2 regions of the Paenibacillus sp. EB106-05-06-XG162 genome follow, and region 2 is predicted to be linked to the other one. Evidence: riboswitches for the same ligand, from Rfam matches in the RefSeq annotation. Region 2 holds a riboswitch; the other holds the start of a gene.
What was found. Region 2 has a riboswitch for thiamine pyrophosphate ahead of AC3WU2_RS25105 (ECF transporter S component). Riboswitches for the same ligand answer to the same signal wherever they lie in the genome.
Positions count from the first base shown of each region.

Region 1: it holds a riboswitch for thiamine pyrophosphate, as region 2 does, so the genes downstream of both, AC3WU2_RS15865 (thiamine phosphate synthase) here and AC3WU2_RS25105 (ECF transporter S component) in region 2, are expected to answer to the same signal.

Region 1 covers NZ_JBYTDT010000006.1:252,259-258,913, reverse strand. The annotation lists gene AC3WU2_RS15890 (ThiF family adenylyltransferase) at 1-1,039, opposite strand, end outside; gene AC3WU2_RS15885 (thiazole synthase) at 1,036-1,809, opposite strand; gene thiC (phosphomethylpyrimidine synthase ThiC) at 1,818-3,539, opposite strand; gene thiS (sulfur carrier protein ThiS) at 3,547-3,750, opposite strand; gene thiO (glycine oxidase ThiO) at 3,747-4,895, opposite strand; gene AC3WU2_RS15865 (thiamine phosphate synthase) at 4,879-5,502, opposite strand; TPP riboswitch at 5,595-5,695, opposite strand; gene csaA (chaperone CsaA) at 5,779-6,108, opposite strand.
Region 2 covers NZ_JBYTDT010000016.1:86,347-93,001, reverse strand. The annotation lists gene AC3WU2_RS25140 (ABC transporter ATP-binding protein) at 1-729, shown strand, start outside; gene AC3WU2_RS25135 (ABC transporter permease) at 722-1,414, shown strand; gene AC3WU2_RS25130 (YkoP family protein) at 1,437-2,054, shown strand; gene AC3WU2_RS25125 (polysaccharide deacetylase family protein) at 2,087-2,872, shown strand; gene AC3WU2_RS25120 (RNA polymerase sigma factor) at 3,003-3,545, shown strand; gene AC3WU2_RS25115 (hypothetical protein) at 3,542-3,979, shown strand; gene AC3WU2_RS25110 (hypothetical protein) at 4,014-5,174, shown strand; TPP riboswitch at 5,248-5,362, shown strand; partial or broken gene AC3WU2_RS25105 (ECF transporter S component) at 5,554-5,928, shown strand; partial or broken gene AC3WU2_RS25100 (ECF transporter S component) at 5,929-6,039, shown strand; gene AC3WU2_RS25095 (ABC transporter ATP-binding protein) at 6,176-6,655, shown strand, end outside.

The DNA.
Region 1 (6,655 bases), on a different contig from region 2:
TGTATAGCTGTCTCGCGACTTGAATATCTGTCGTCCCATGGACGAGTGCCCTGCCGTCAACGAATAATACGATTCGCTGCTCATCCCTATGTGCGCTAAGCAGAAAGTCATTCATGATGTCCACTTGCAGCTGTCCTGAATGATATTGCCGAATTTGTTTCGATAATGTCCTTAGATCCAGCTTCATCGCTTCAGAAGGACGAAGATGGACCGTATCACGCCCACAGAGAATCGCTGCTTTCTCTGTTGCAGGCGCTTTAAGAAATGGATACGTTGCTCGATCGCCGCAGCTAGCGCATCCCCGCTTCTTCATCGCTTGGATATTGATGGCGGTGTACTGATTGTTCCATAGATCGAATGAAACAAGCTTTCGGTGTAGCGCATCAGGGTTCCCCGTTAACAGCTTAAATGCCTCTGCCGTCTGATGCGCCACGACCATTTGAACCGCTGGTGCAATAATGCCGTCCACGTCACAGCTCTCTCCACCATTCGGAATGATGTCCATCATACAGCTGAGGCATGGTGTAACCCCTGGGAGAATTGTGTAGGATAACCCATAGCTCCCGATGCATGCACCATAAATCCATGGAATTCGGTATTTCACAGCAATATCGTTCAAGATGAATCGCGTTTCGAAGTTATCACACGCATCCAAAATGAGGTCAACACCTGTAATAAGTCGTTCTAAATCTTCCCCTCGCGCGTCCAAAACGTACGCATCGATCTGGACATTGGCGTTAATCCGTTCCAAATGCTGTTTGGCTGCGATCGCCTTTGGCATCCGCTGACGTACGTCCTCTTCCGTATACAATTGCTGACGCTGCAGATTACTCCATTCCACATAATCGCGGTCGATGATCGTGACATGCCCCACGGCCGCCCTGACAAGGGTTTCCGCGCAAGCGGACCCGAGCGCTCCCGCACCGACGATCAGGACATGACACTCGGCCAGTTGCTGTTGTCCAGCCGCACCGATCGGTGCAAAGCTCATCTGGCGTGAATAGCGATCGAAAGACGGCTGGTCTTGCTCCGCCATCATACCGTAACCATTCCCTCAAGCGGACTGCTCGCCGAGGCATATCGCTTCACAGGAATTCGTCCGGCTTCAAAAGCTAACCGCCCCGCCTCAATCCCTTGCTTCATCGCGACAGCCATTTTGACGGGATCGCCTGCCCCAGACACCGCTGTATTCAGGAGCACTCCATCTGCGCCAAGCTCCATTGCAAATGCAGCATGCGATGGGGCACCGATTCCTGCATCGACAATGACGGGCACGACCGCTTGCTCAATGATAAAACTTAAATTAATGGGGTTAATAATTCCTTGTCCTGAACCAATCGGAGAAGCGCCTGGCATGACGGCATGCACACCCATCAGTTGAAGTCGTTTGGCGAGCTGCACATCATCGGAAATATAGGGCAATACGATAAAGCCTTCATCAAGCAGCATCTCACAAGCTTTTACCGTTTCGATCGGATCCGGAAGCAAGGTTTTCAGGTCTCCTATCACTTCTACTTTGATCATATCGCATAGGCCGGAGGCCTTCGCAAGTCGCGCAATCCGTACTGCTTCTTCTGCAGTTGAAGCCCCTGCCGTGTTCGGTAACAGGGTGTATTTGGCCAGATCAAGCATTTCTAGAAAGTTCGGTTGACTAGGCTCGAAAATATTCATACGCCGTACCGCGAACGTTAAAATTTCAGTCTCAGATTTCTCGACCGCTTCTTTCTGAACTTCAAAGTTCGGGAACTTTCCGGTTCCAAGTAACAGACGAGATTTAAATGAATGAGGGCCAATCGTAAGCAATGCAATTCCTCCTTTTAGATTTTCTGATAAATTTGGCTGCCGGACGCTTTGAATTCATTCGATTTCTCTTCTAAGCCTTGGGCTGCATACGCTCGAATATCCTGTGTAATCCGCATGCTGCAGAATTTGGGCCCGCACATGGAACAGAAATGCGCTGTCTTCGCGCCTTCCGCCGGCAATGTCTCGTCATGATATTCCATTGCACGCTCCGGATCGAGCGAGAGATTGAATTGATCTCGCCAGCGGAATTCGAAGCGGGCTTTGGATAACGCATCATCGCGCTGCTGGGCCCCAGGGTGACCTTTGGCCAGGTCAGCAGCATGTGCTGCGATTTTATAGGCAATAACACCTTCACGCACGTCATTCTTGTTCGGCAGTCCGAGGTGCTCCTTCGGTGTAACATAGCAGAGCATTGCCGTTCCGAACCAACCGATCATCGCGGCACCGATGGCAGATGTAATATGATCATACCCTGGCGCAATATCTGTCGTTAGCGGACCGAGTGTATAGAATGGAGCTTCTTGACAGACTTCCATCTGACGATCGACATTCTCCTTGATCATGTGCATCGGGACATGTCCCGGCCCTTCGATCATCACTTGAACATCATGCTTCCACGCGATTTGCGTTAATTCCCCCAGCGTATCGAGCTCAGCGAATTGAGATTCATCATTGGCATCCTGAATGCTTCCTGGACGAAGACCATCTCCGAGTGAAAATGCCACATCATACTTCTTCATAATCTCGCAGATTTCCTCGAAATGCGTATATAGGAAATTCTCTTCATGATGCGCTAAACACCAAGCTGCCATAATCGAACCCCCACGTGATACGATCCCCGTCAGGCGATTCGCCGTTAGTGGTATATACCGGAGCAGAACACCCGCATGGATGGTAAAATAATCAACGCCTTGCTCCGCTTGCTCAATGAGCGTATCGCGGTAGACTTCCCACGAGAGATCTTCCGCCTTGCCGTTCACTTTCTCGAGCGCTTGATAAAGCGGTACCGTACCAATCGGAACCGGAGAATTGCGAATGATCCATTCCCGCGTCGTATGAATATTTCTCCCTGTGGAGAGATCCATCACCGTATCTGCACCCCAACGCGTAGCCCATGTCATCTTCTCAACTTCTTCCTCAATGGAGGAAGATACCGCTGAATTCCCAATATTCGCGTTAATCTTCACGAGGAAATTCCGCCCGATAATCATCGGTTCACTCTCTGGATGATTAATATTCGATGGGATAATGGCTCTCCCACTCGCGACCTCATCCCGGACGAACTCTGGCGTGACATGCTCACGAATCGCGATATATTCCATTTCTGCGGTTATGATGCCTTGGCGCGCATAATGCATTTGGGTGACATTTGCACCTTTTTTCGCCCGCAATGGACGACGATTCAGTCCTGGGAACACGATCGTCTGATCTGCATCCTCCGCTCTGCGCAGTCCGTTATCCTCCGGTTTCACCTCGCGCCCTTCATAGAACTCGACATCGCCACGATCTAGAATCCATGCTTGACGATGCGGGCACAAGCCTTCTTCAATATTTGTATGTAATGTTGTATCTGTATAAGTTCCGCTCGTATCGTACACGCGCACAGGTTCATTGATCTCAATACCTCGGCTGTTCTCTGTTGGGCTGAGCGTAATCTCACGCATCGGAACCCGTAGATCCTCGCGCGAGCCTTGAATATATACCTTTTGACTGTTAGGAAAATTAACTTGTGACATCTTCTCCTCACCCTCCGCCTACAAAATGTACAATCTCAATACGTGCACCTTCATCTACAATACGATCTACAAAATGATGCTTATCAACGATCTGTGCATCAACCTCCACAACGACAATGCGGTTCTCGAGTCCGAAATGCGCTAATACATGTTGTATGGTAGTCACATGCTCAGGCAGTTCCACGGGCTGACCATTCATGATTAATTTCATGACCTCACCCCAGTCATTTGATGTTCTTTCGTCCATCGCATCGAAGGGATCTGGAAGGCAGATAAATCTGCTGCAGGTTCCTTCTCTTCAATTAGATCTGCTATCACGATTCCCGTGAGCGGACTGAGCAGAATCCCGTTACGATAATGCCCGGCAGCGATCATTAAGCCATCTAGTTGCGGATGTCGACCTATATATGGCAGCCCATGCGGTGTCTGCGGCCTTAGCCCGCTCCACGTTCGACTCCACTCCGCACCGCGAATGGAAGGAATTAAACGTTCTGCAACGTCCATCAATGCCAAGATGCCGCCGACCGTCACTTGTCGATTGTAGGTATGCGGTGTCACCGTGGCACCAATCAATAGTTCTCCATTGGCCTTCGGTACGATGTAACAATCGTCTGTGTATATCGTTTTACGAATAAGCGGAGTATTCGTTTTTACCGCAATACACTCCCCTTTGACAGGATATAGCGGCAAATCGTATCCAGTGGATCGGAGCAAGAACTGTGACCAGATGCTGGATGCGATAATGACATGATGACAATAGTGGGTACCGTCTTGTGTACGAACACCGACAATTTTGCCGCCTTCACGAATCAACTCATACACCTCCGTATGCTCACAAATATCTGCGCCGAGATCTGATGCTGCCTTGGCATACGATTGGGTTAATGAAGGGGCCATGACCTGATGGTCTTGCTCCAAGTAGAGCGCTCCATACACATCGGAGCCTAACGCTTTCTCCATCTCCTTCGCTTCTGCAGCGGACAACCATTGTGTGGCTTCACCCCACTGCTGCTGAATTGCAGCTTGTGTATGATAACGAATAACATCTTGTTCACAGGTTGCAATACGCAGCAGGCCATGCTGGACAAGTCCAATTTCAATCCCGCTACGTTCCTTCAGGTCAGCCGCAAGTGCGGGGAACATCGCTCGACTGTGTCGTGCAAATTCAAATAATGGTGCGGATTCGATGAATTCCGCTTGCGCTGCCAGCATGCCTGCCGCAGCACCCGAGGCTTCGGAGGCGATCCGGTTACGCTCTAAGACTCGAACTCGGATGCCTCGAGCAGATAAATGATACGCAATCGAACACCCGATGACACCTCCGCCCACGATGATGACGTCAACTGTTTGCTGCATGGAATGACCTTCTTTCGTTAAGCTTTGACGCATATTGCTTAGCTGCTGTTAGAGGATCCACAGCGGATACAATTCCGCTAATTACAGCGATCCCTTGTGCACCTTGCTGCATCACATCTTGTACCTGATCAGGCTCGATCCCACCAATACCGATGACCGGAATTGATACTGAAGCGGCTACTTCTCTTAAGGCCTCAAGCCCACGTGGAGATAAGCCCGGCTTCGAACCGCTCGCGTAGATATGGCCATAGAACAGATAATCCACTCCTTCTGCCTCACAGCGGATGGCTTCTTCAACCGAATGCACGGACCGTCCAATGCGAAGTCCTTGTGACATTTGCTTCACCTGTTGAATAGGTAAGCTGTGATGTGTAAGATGTACCCCACCAATTTGAGCGGCACATGCGACATCCACGCGGTCGTTGATCACCAGTTTTTGAGCTGGAACCCCTAGCTGCAGCATCCTTTGCAATGTCTCAACCAATTCTTTGGCTGTGCTATTTTTCTCTCGTAGATGAATAAATTGAACGTGCGGATGTACTTCTGCAGCAATCACTACAAATCGCTGCAATGGTATGGATCCAGGTGAGATAAGATGTAGTTCCATGGTGTCTGAGCTCCTTTCTTGGAACGCAAAAAGACCACTTTTCCGCAGAAAAGTGGTCGTCAAGCTCCATAAATAAACTCCTAAAAAGGATGAAGCGAGCCTCAACACTTCCCTACGCTGGTATTAACCAGATCAGGTTCGAAGGGTCCGGTAGATCCGTCTCAGCCCTTAAAAGGCTCCCCTAGTGTGTATTGCTTATCAAGTTACCAACAATATAGCACAATCTTACTTTGTTGAATAGGATAAAATTTCAAGAAGAATCCCAAGTCCTCTAAGCTACGCGATTGGTGTACCATTCCGTACCTGTTGATCAGGTTGCAAGAGTACCACATCACCTTCCTCGGGCACACCGCCAATCACCAATACCTCCGATTTGAATCCTGCAATGCGTCTTGGTGGGAAATTTACGACTGCGATCACTTGACGGCCAATCAGTTGTTCAGGTTCATATCTTTTTGTAATTTGAGCCGATGATTGCTTGATCCCTAGATCACCCATATCAATGGTTAATTTTATTGCAGGTTTACGGGCTTCTGGGAAAGGTTCCGCTTGGAGGATAGTTCCTACTCGCATATCTAATTTCAGAAAATCTTCTATATCTGCCATTTTTCAACGACCTCCTTTTGCACTATTTTATTTGAGAAGTGTGGTTGAGACAAGTTTATGCATAATTGGTTTACATAACATTTATTATGTAACTTTTGTTACTGATCATTCTTAAGGAGCCGATTGGCAAGACCAAGGAATCAATTCTATGTCCTCATCGGCACACGGATTCACCTCATCCATCTATGTATAATCATACTAAATTAATGTATATTTAACAACGACACTACTATCCCGATGATGTAAATAAATGCTTCGAAATAGTTCGTTTCGTTGAACTCTATCCGGCAAGATCACATGTGACTGTTACGACTTGCGAAGCTCCTGTTGCAATCATTTAGATTCAATGGATCCCTTTCCACGACAATCAACCGATTGCCATTTCTATACCACTTTTTGCTAAGCGCTAACTAACCAAATGCCTGCTGCTCGCAGGTTATAAGTACGGTTTGACCTGATTTTCTCGTTCCTTCCAACCCTCTGCCCGTTCGAAATTGTATTACTTTCCAGAAAACATGATTTATCTGAAAAGCCCTTCCACTACATT
Region 2 (6,655 bases):
GAGAAGTTAACGCCAGATTCCTATCATTTCTTAGGGCGGATGGGGACGATTATAGAATACCCCGTATTTTATGATAAGCTTACAGCCCGCGAGAACTTGGAACTTCATTGTGATTATATGGGCTATTACAATAAGAAATCGATTGATGAAGCGTTGGAGCTCGTGAATCTAATCGATACAGGGAAGAAGAAAGTAAAGAGTTTTTCCCTCGGGATGAAACAACGTTTGGGTATCGCCCGTGCGATTACGACGAAGCCGGAGCTACTTATTTTCGACGAACCGATTAATGGGTTAGATCCATTAGGGATTAAAGAATTACGAGATGTGTTCCGCATGCTGTGCAAGGAATATGGTACGACCTTATTGATATCCAGCCATATTCTGGGCGAAATTGAACAAATTGCGGATACGATTGGCGTCATTCAGAGCGGACGATTGCTGCGGGAAATTACGATGGCCGAAATTCATGAAGAGACGACGAATTACATTGAGATTATCACATCCGACTGTAGCAAAGCAGCTTACGTATTGACCGACAAACTTCAACTGAACAATATCAAGGTGATCGATAATCAGTATGTACGGATTTATGACCAGCATATTCCGCAAAGTGAAATCACCAAGACATTGGTCCTGAACGATGTTGTGATTGACTCGATTCATAAGCGGAGCAGCTCGTTAGAGGATTACTTCATGCAAGTGCTGAACGGAGGCGGAGTACGTGATTAAATTAATGAAGCTAGAGCTACGAAAATTCAAAATCATGGGATATATTCGAGGGGCCGCTATTGCCAATGTGATTATTTTTGGGTTCATGATGCTGATGAATTACACACCAGAGATAGATGGAACGACAGTTTTTCGAGACTATAGCACCGTGTTCTCAATGATCGATGTATTTACGAGAGGGACGTTTATTATATTCGCCGCTGTCGTGCTGGGACGATTCGTTATCGATGAATTCAATAGTAAGACCATTACCGTCTTGTTCATGTACCCGATTAAACGTCAAAAAATCATTGCTGCCAAGCTTATGGTCGTTATCATTTTCACATTCATATGTATCGTGATTTCCATGGCATTCTTGAGTACGGTGTATCTCACCGTCAATTCGTTTACGCACTTTGTACCTGGGGAACTAACCATGACGCTGGTGATGCAGCAGGTCGTTAAACTTGGTTTCAATGCCCTATCTGCATGCTTTATGGCACTTATTCCGCTTTACTTCGGGATGCGTAAATATTCGCTTCCGACAACCATTGTGTCTTCTATCATCATCGTCATGTTGACCTGCTCGAATAATGGTGGTTTCAACTTGAATGACATTATTATCATTCCTATTCTACTAGCATTTGCTGGTGCGGCGATTGGATACATGGCCATTCGAAAAATCGATCAGATCGATATCAATTAAGCAAGCGAGAGGTGGGATAGATATGGGAACTTCGTATGCGAAGATCGTTGCACAATCCATGTGGATGGTGTGGGAGAATATCTTTGATGTATTTACGCGATTTCGTAGTGAATCCATCTGGCGATTTGGGATATGTAAATTAGTGATCCGAAGACATTATGGTAAAGCCATTGCATGCCACGACGGTCACCAGATCGCGAATGGGGATTGGATCGGAGAGCTTCATCTAGATAATCAACAAGTGATAGAACTTTCACGTGCCGTCGGAGCGGACCGAGCGGGCATCATGACAGCACGTATGTTGCGCCGTGGGATGAAGCAGATTAGCCATGCCATGCAGACATCACCAGAGCTTGCTAAAGTTCAAGCCATCACGGGGATTACGCTTCTCCATCGCGGGATTATTCATGGATTAGGATTCGAACAGCATCCGCTTCCATCGAAATGGGCAAAGGGATTTGCGAAGATCTATCTCAGCTACTTGCTTCGTATATTGCATCCTGAAGGGAAGCAGCGCGTGAAGCAAGCGGGGGAGAAGCTGGAGCCCAGGATGCTCGTTATTTCGAAGCAAGCGCTATTCGACCGTTGGTCTGCCAATGATAAAGATAAGGATAAGGATCTAAGAACGATTTACATTTAAACGTCATTTGTGGTTGAGGAGGGGCGCACATCATGTTAATGATAGCCTTGCAACTTGTCATACTATTTATTGTAATCTATATGCTAGCACCGTTTGTGATCACTAGAATATGCGGACTCGTCGTTGTGCGCAGAGGAAAGGCGACTCGCCAGGTGGCTTTTACCTTTGATGACGGGCCTAACCCGACGTATACACCTAGATTGCTGGATTTGCTGCAAGCACATGGGGTGAAAGCAACCTTCTTCGTACTCGGTAGCGAGGCTGAGAAATATCCGGACATCATTCAGCGAATGCACCAGGAAGGTCATCAAATCGGCATTCATAATTATACGCATACCACGAACTGGGTCATGACACCGGGCGAAGTGAAGCGGGAGCAGGTTGACATGTCGGCAGACATTGTAGAACGGATTATTGGCGAACGGCCTACGTGCTATCGGCCGCCATGGGGGATTCTGAATTTAGGCGATCTCTTCAGCTTCCGCTCGCGCAGCGGCTATCGCATCGTGCTGTGGTCGGTCATGGTCGGGGATTGGAAGCGATCCACGACGGCAGAAAGGCTGAGAAGCAAGCTGATGCGACGAATCACGCCAGGCGCTATCGTTGTATTGCATGATTCAGGCGAGACATTTGGCGCTGACGCGGATGCACCGCTGCAGATGATAGCAGGTCTGGATGCCGTACTGAAGGAAGTAAGGCTGCAGGGGTATGCCTGTGTCAGAGTAGATGAGATGCTGGATCCATACTGGCGTACGAGGTATCAGATCGGAGCCGGAGCGCCGATAATGAAGAAGTCTTATAAATCTACCATACATTAGCAGAGACATATGACAGTGTCTCTGTTTTTTTATTGAAAAAAGTAGGTTAGAATGTGCAGGGGGTAATGATCATACATGCGTCTATATAGGCAGGAGGGGGGAGAGTCACATCGAAGATGAAGAACTCGTGATGCGAATTCGGCGAGGCGATTCAGCTGCATTCCGTCAGCTGATCGACCGATATCACGGACATATATTTCAAATCGCGTATTCCGTCGTTCGTGATCGCACGGATGCAGAAGATATCGCGCAGAATGTATTCATTCAGATCCACCGGTCTCTCCCCCAATATGAGTCCAAAGGATTGAAGACATGGATATCCCGAATTGCGATGAATAAGGCAATTGATTATAAACGGAAGTTGAATCGAAGACGGGAAGACGTTGTGGAAGATGTCGAGGTAGTAGAAGGTAACCGCCCGTTCGTGGCCAGCAGTATGGAGAGCGATGTCTTATCGGAAGTTATTCACCGGGATCGCCAGGTACGAATTCGGGAACAACTCGAGCACATTCCCGAGCTGCACCGTCAAATGATCGAATCGTTTTATTTGGAGGAAAAAAGCTACGACCAAATTGCGTTGGAATGTGACATTTCGCTAAAGACGGTTGAATCTCGCTTATACCGTGCTAGACAATGGCTTCGAACCCACTGGAAGGAGGAAGATTGGCGATGAAGAAGTACAACCTGGAAGATTGGGTGGCATACATTCAAGGAACGCTGGGTGAAGAGGAACAACTTGAAATGGAAGAGCTGTTGTTGCAATCCGAAGAAGCGATGGAGCAGTATTTGCTCGCGATGGATGGGCTTGAAGGGGAGCTCCCTGAACCCAAAGATCACGATGCTTTTACAGATCGAATGATGCAGCAATTGTACGGGAAGCCAGTTCAGCATTCTCCGAAGGATAGGGTTAAGCCGCGTAGCAAGTATTGGTATGAGCATCCGATGTTCCACTATTCGATTGCGGCATCCATCACCTATATCCTATTGATAAGTGGTGTATTCCAGAACTTGTCGGGCGGATCCCATGCGCTGCTCGATCAGCCGAGCGGATCATTTACGGATTCCATTATTCAGAAAGCTTTTAGTTGGCTCGATGCCTTGAAATGATAAATCGGAAAAATTGTAAAGGAGTGGATATGCATTGCAACCATATCGTAGTAAAGGGATCGCGTTCTTCGCTAGCTTTATCCCTGGATTAGGTCATTATTATGTGGGCAAAAAGGTCAGAGCGGTCTTGTACGCGATGTTATTCTTCGGCGCGCTCGGGCTTGGCGTATTGGGGTCTATCGCGACCAGCAATGATGGACCGTTCGCAATTGGCGTGTTATCTGCATTTATTGTCGGCTGCATTAACATGCTGGAAATGATCTTTTATTTAGTGCGCACGCCGTACATTCCGAACACATACGGTGAACAATTCCTTCAGGATGCAGGTCTCGGAGGGTATGGCCCTTTTGGACCTTATGGTCCTGCGTCACCAAACCCAAGACAGGAATCAGAGCGGTTCTTCACGATTCTATTGTCCTTCGTTCCCGGGCTGGGCCATTTCTATCTTGGACTGATGCATCGCGGGTTGTCATTCCTAATTGCTTTCTTCGGATTAGGGACGATGCTGATCTTCGTGACGGCCGTTACGAACCAAGGCGGATTCGCGGTGTTCTTAGGATTATTGCCGATTATTTGGCTCTATTGTATGTTTGACGCGGTGCAAGCGGCTCACCGCAAGCAGCAAGGCGATTTGCTGCAGGATCGTACATTATTCGATGATTTTGATTCGTTCCGCGAAGACGGCAGACGCAGCAAGATGCTGGCCATGGTCTTATCGCTCCTGCCAGGAGCCGGGCATATGTACCTTGGGTTACAAAAACGCGGGCTACAGTTGATGGTGGGGTTCCTCGGCTCCATTTATATCCTTGATTTTATGCGACTGTCGTTGTTCTTCTTCTTCATCCCACTCATCTGGTGCTTCAGCTTCTTCGATACGCTGCAGCAATTGAACCGGTATAGCCGTGGAGACTTGTTACGCGATACGCCGATTGTCAGATGGCTGCCAACACATAACCGTTGGATGGGATTCGGATTAATTGTCATCGGAGCCTACTATATGTTCGATCAGATTGCACTTCCGATGCTTGAGAACTACTTCCCGAATTGGATTGTTCGCTATCAAGTGCAGCAATACTTCCAGACGCTTGTCATTGCGGTACTCTTCATTGGCGGCGGCGTGAAGCTGCTATTCGGAGGGAAAAAGCAACGGGGGATTGAGGAAATGTTCGAAGAGGATCTCGATCCTAGACCTTGATGGTTGAACGAGAAATCTCTTGAAACAATTGGCCGTGTATTGTATTGTGAAGATATTGTAAATGAAAGAACCGAATATGGGATACGGGGGCTTGAGGAGTCAGGCTGAGATTGTAGTCGTTCACCACCACTACTGACCGTTAATCTGATCTGGATAATGCCAGCGGAGAGAATCTAATCGATGAATAGGGACCTTTTCTGACCACAATAGATGGAGTTTATGTTTCAATGTAGCGAAACAGACTAATCTATTTGGCGATCAAATACCCTAGCTTATGACGTATATCATCGAATCAACTACGATCGAGACTTTTCTCACCGTCTGTGCATGCTGCCAGGCGGTTTTTTTGTTGATCTAGATCATTTAGGATGGGGAGTTGATGGTTGTGCAGGGCAAGTTGAGATTGAAGTTTTCAGACATTCTCATCACGATTTTACTCGCGTTAGTATTTGGGGTCATCTATAAGTTGTGGGGCAGCGTATACGATGTATTCAAACCTCTGTTCTTTCAAGCGGATGAGTTGGTGTACGGGATGTGGTTCATTGCGGCTACAGTTGCGTTCCTGCTAATTCGTAAACCTGGGGTAGCCTTATTGGCAGAGCTTGCGGCGGCGCATGTTTCATTATTGTTCGGTGCAGAATGGGGTATTCAGCTATTTTTATATGGACTTATTCAAGGACTATGCGCTGAAATTATTTTTGCTTTATTCCGCTATCGCAGCTATTCTGCCGGAACGGCGGCATTGGCGGGGCTCGTTGTTGCGCTTGGTTCCATGGGTGTCGATTATGTATATGGCTATATTGCGGATTACGAGCCTTGGATGTTCTTTGTGAAATATGGTCTGCGCTGCGTCAGCGGGATCGTGATTACAGGCTTATTCGCATATTACTTGGTCAGAGCGCTTGAAGCGACAGGCGTGACGAATCTAGTAAGACCTGTATCGAAATCCGAATATGATGCATTGAACAAATAGAATGAGCAGTGAAAAAGGAGAGAGACCGATGATAGACAAGGCGGAAGCAGAAGAAGTGCTTGGGGTGACAGGACTCCGACTGAAATTCCCTGGAGAGCCGAATCTACAGTTCAAGGATCTCTCCTTTTCTGTGAAAAAGGGGCAAAAGGTGCTGCTGCTCGGTCCGAGCGGATGCGGGAAATCAACGCTGCTCCAAGTGCTGTGCGGGATCATTCCTATGTCGATTGAAGTTCCGATGCAATCCGAAACCTTGCGATTGCCATCGTCTTGGGGCATGGTATTTCAAGATCCGGATACGCAGTTCGGGATGCCTTTTGTCGACGAAGAGTTAGCTTTTGTCATGGAGAATCAATGTGTGCCACGAGAGGAAATGGAGGCGCGGATGAAGCGGGTGTTGGCGGAAGTAGGGCTTCGTCTCTATGATCTCCATACGCCGATTAACAGCATGTCTCAAGGGATGAAGCAGCGTCTAGCGCTTGCGGCGGTGCTGCTCCTTGAGCCGGATGTG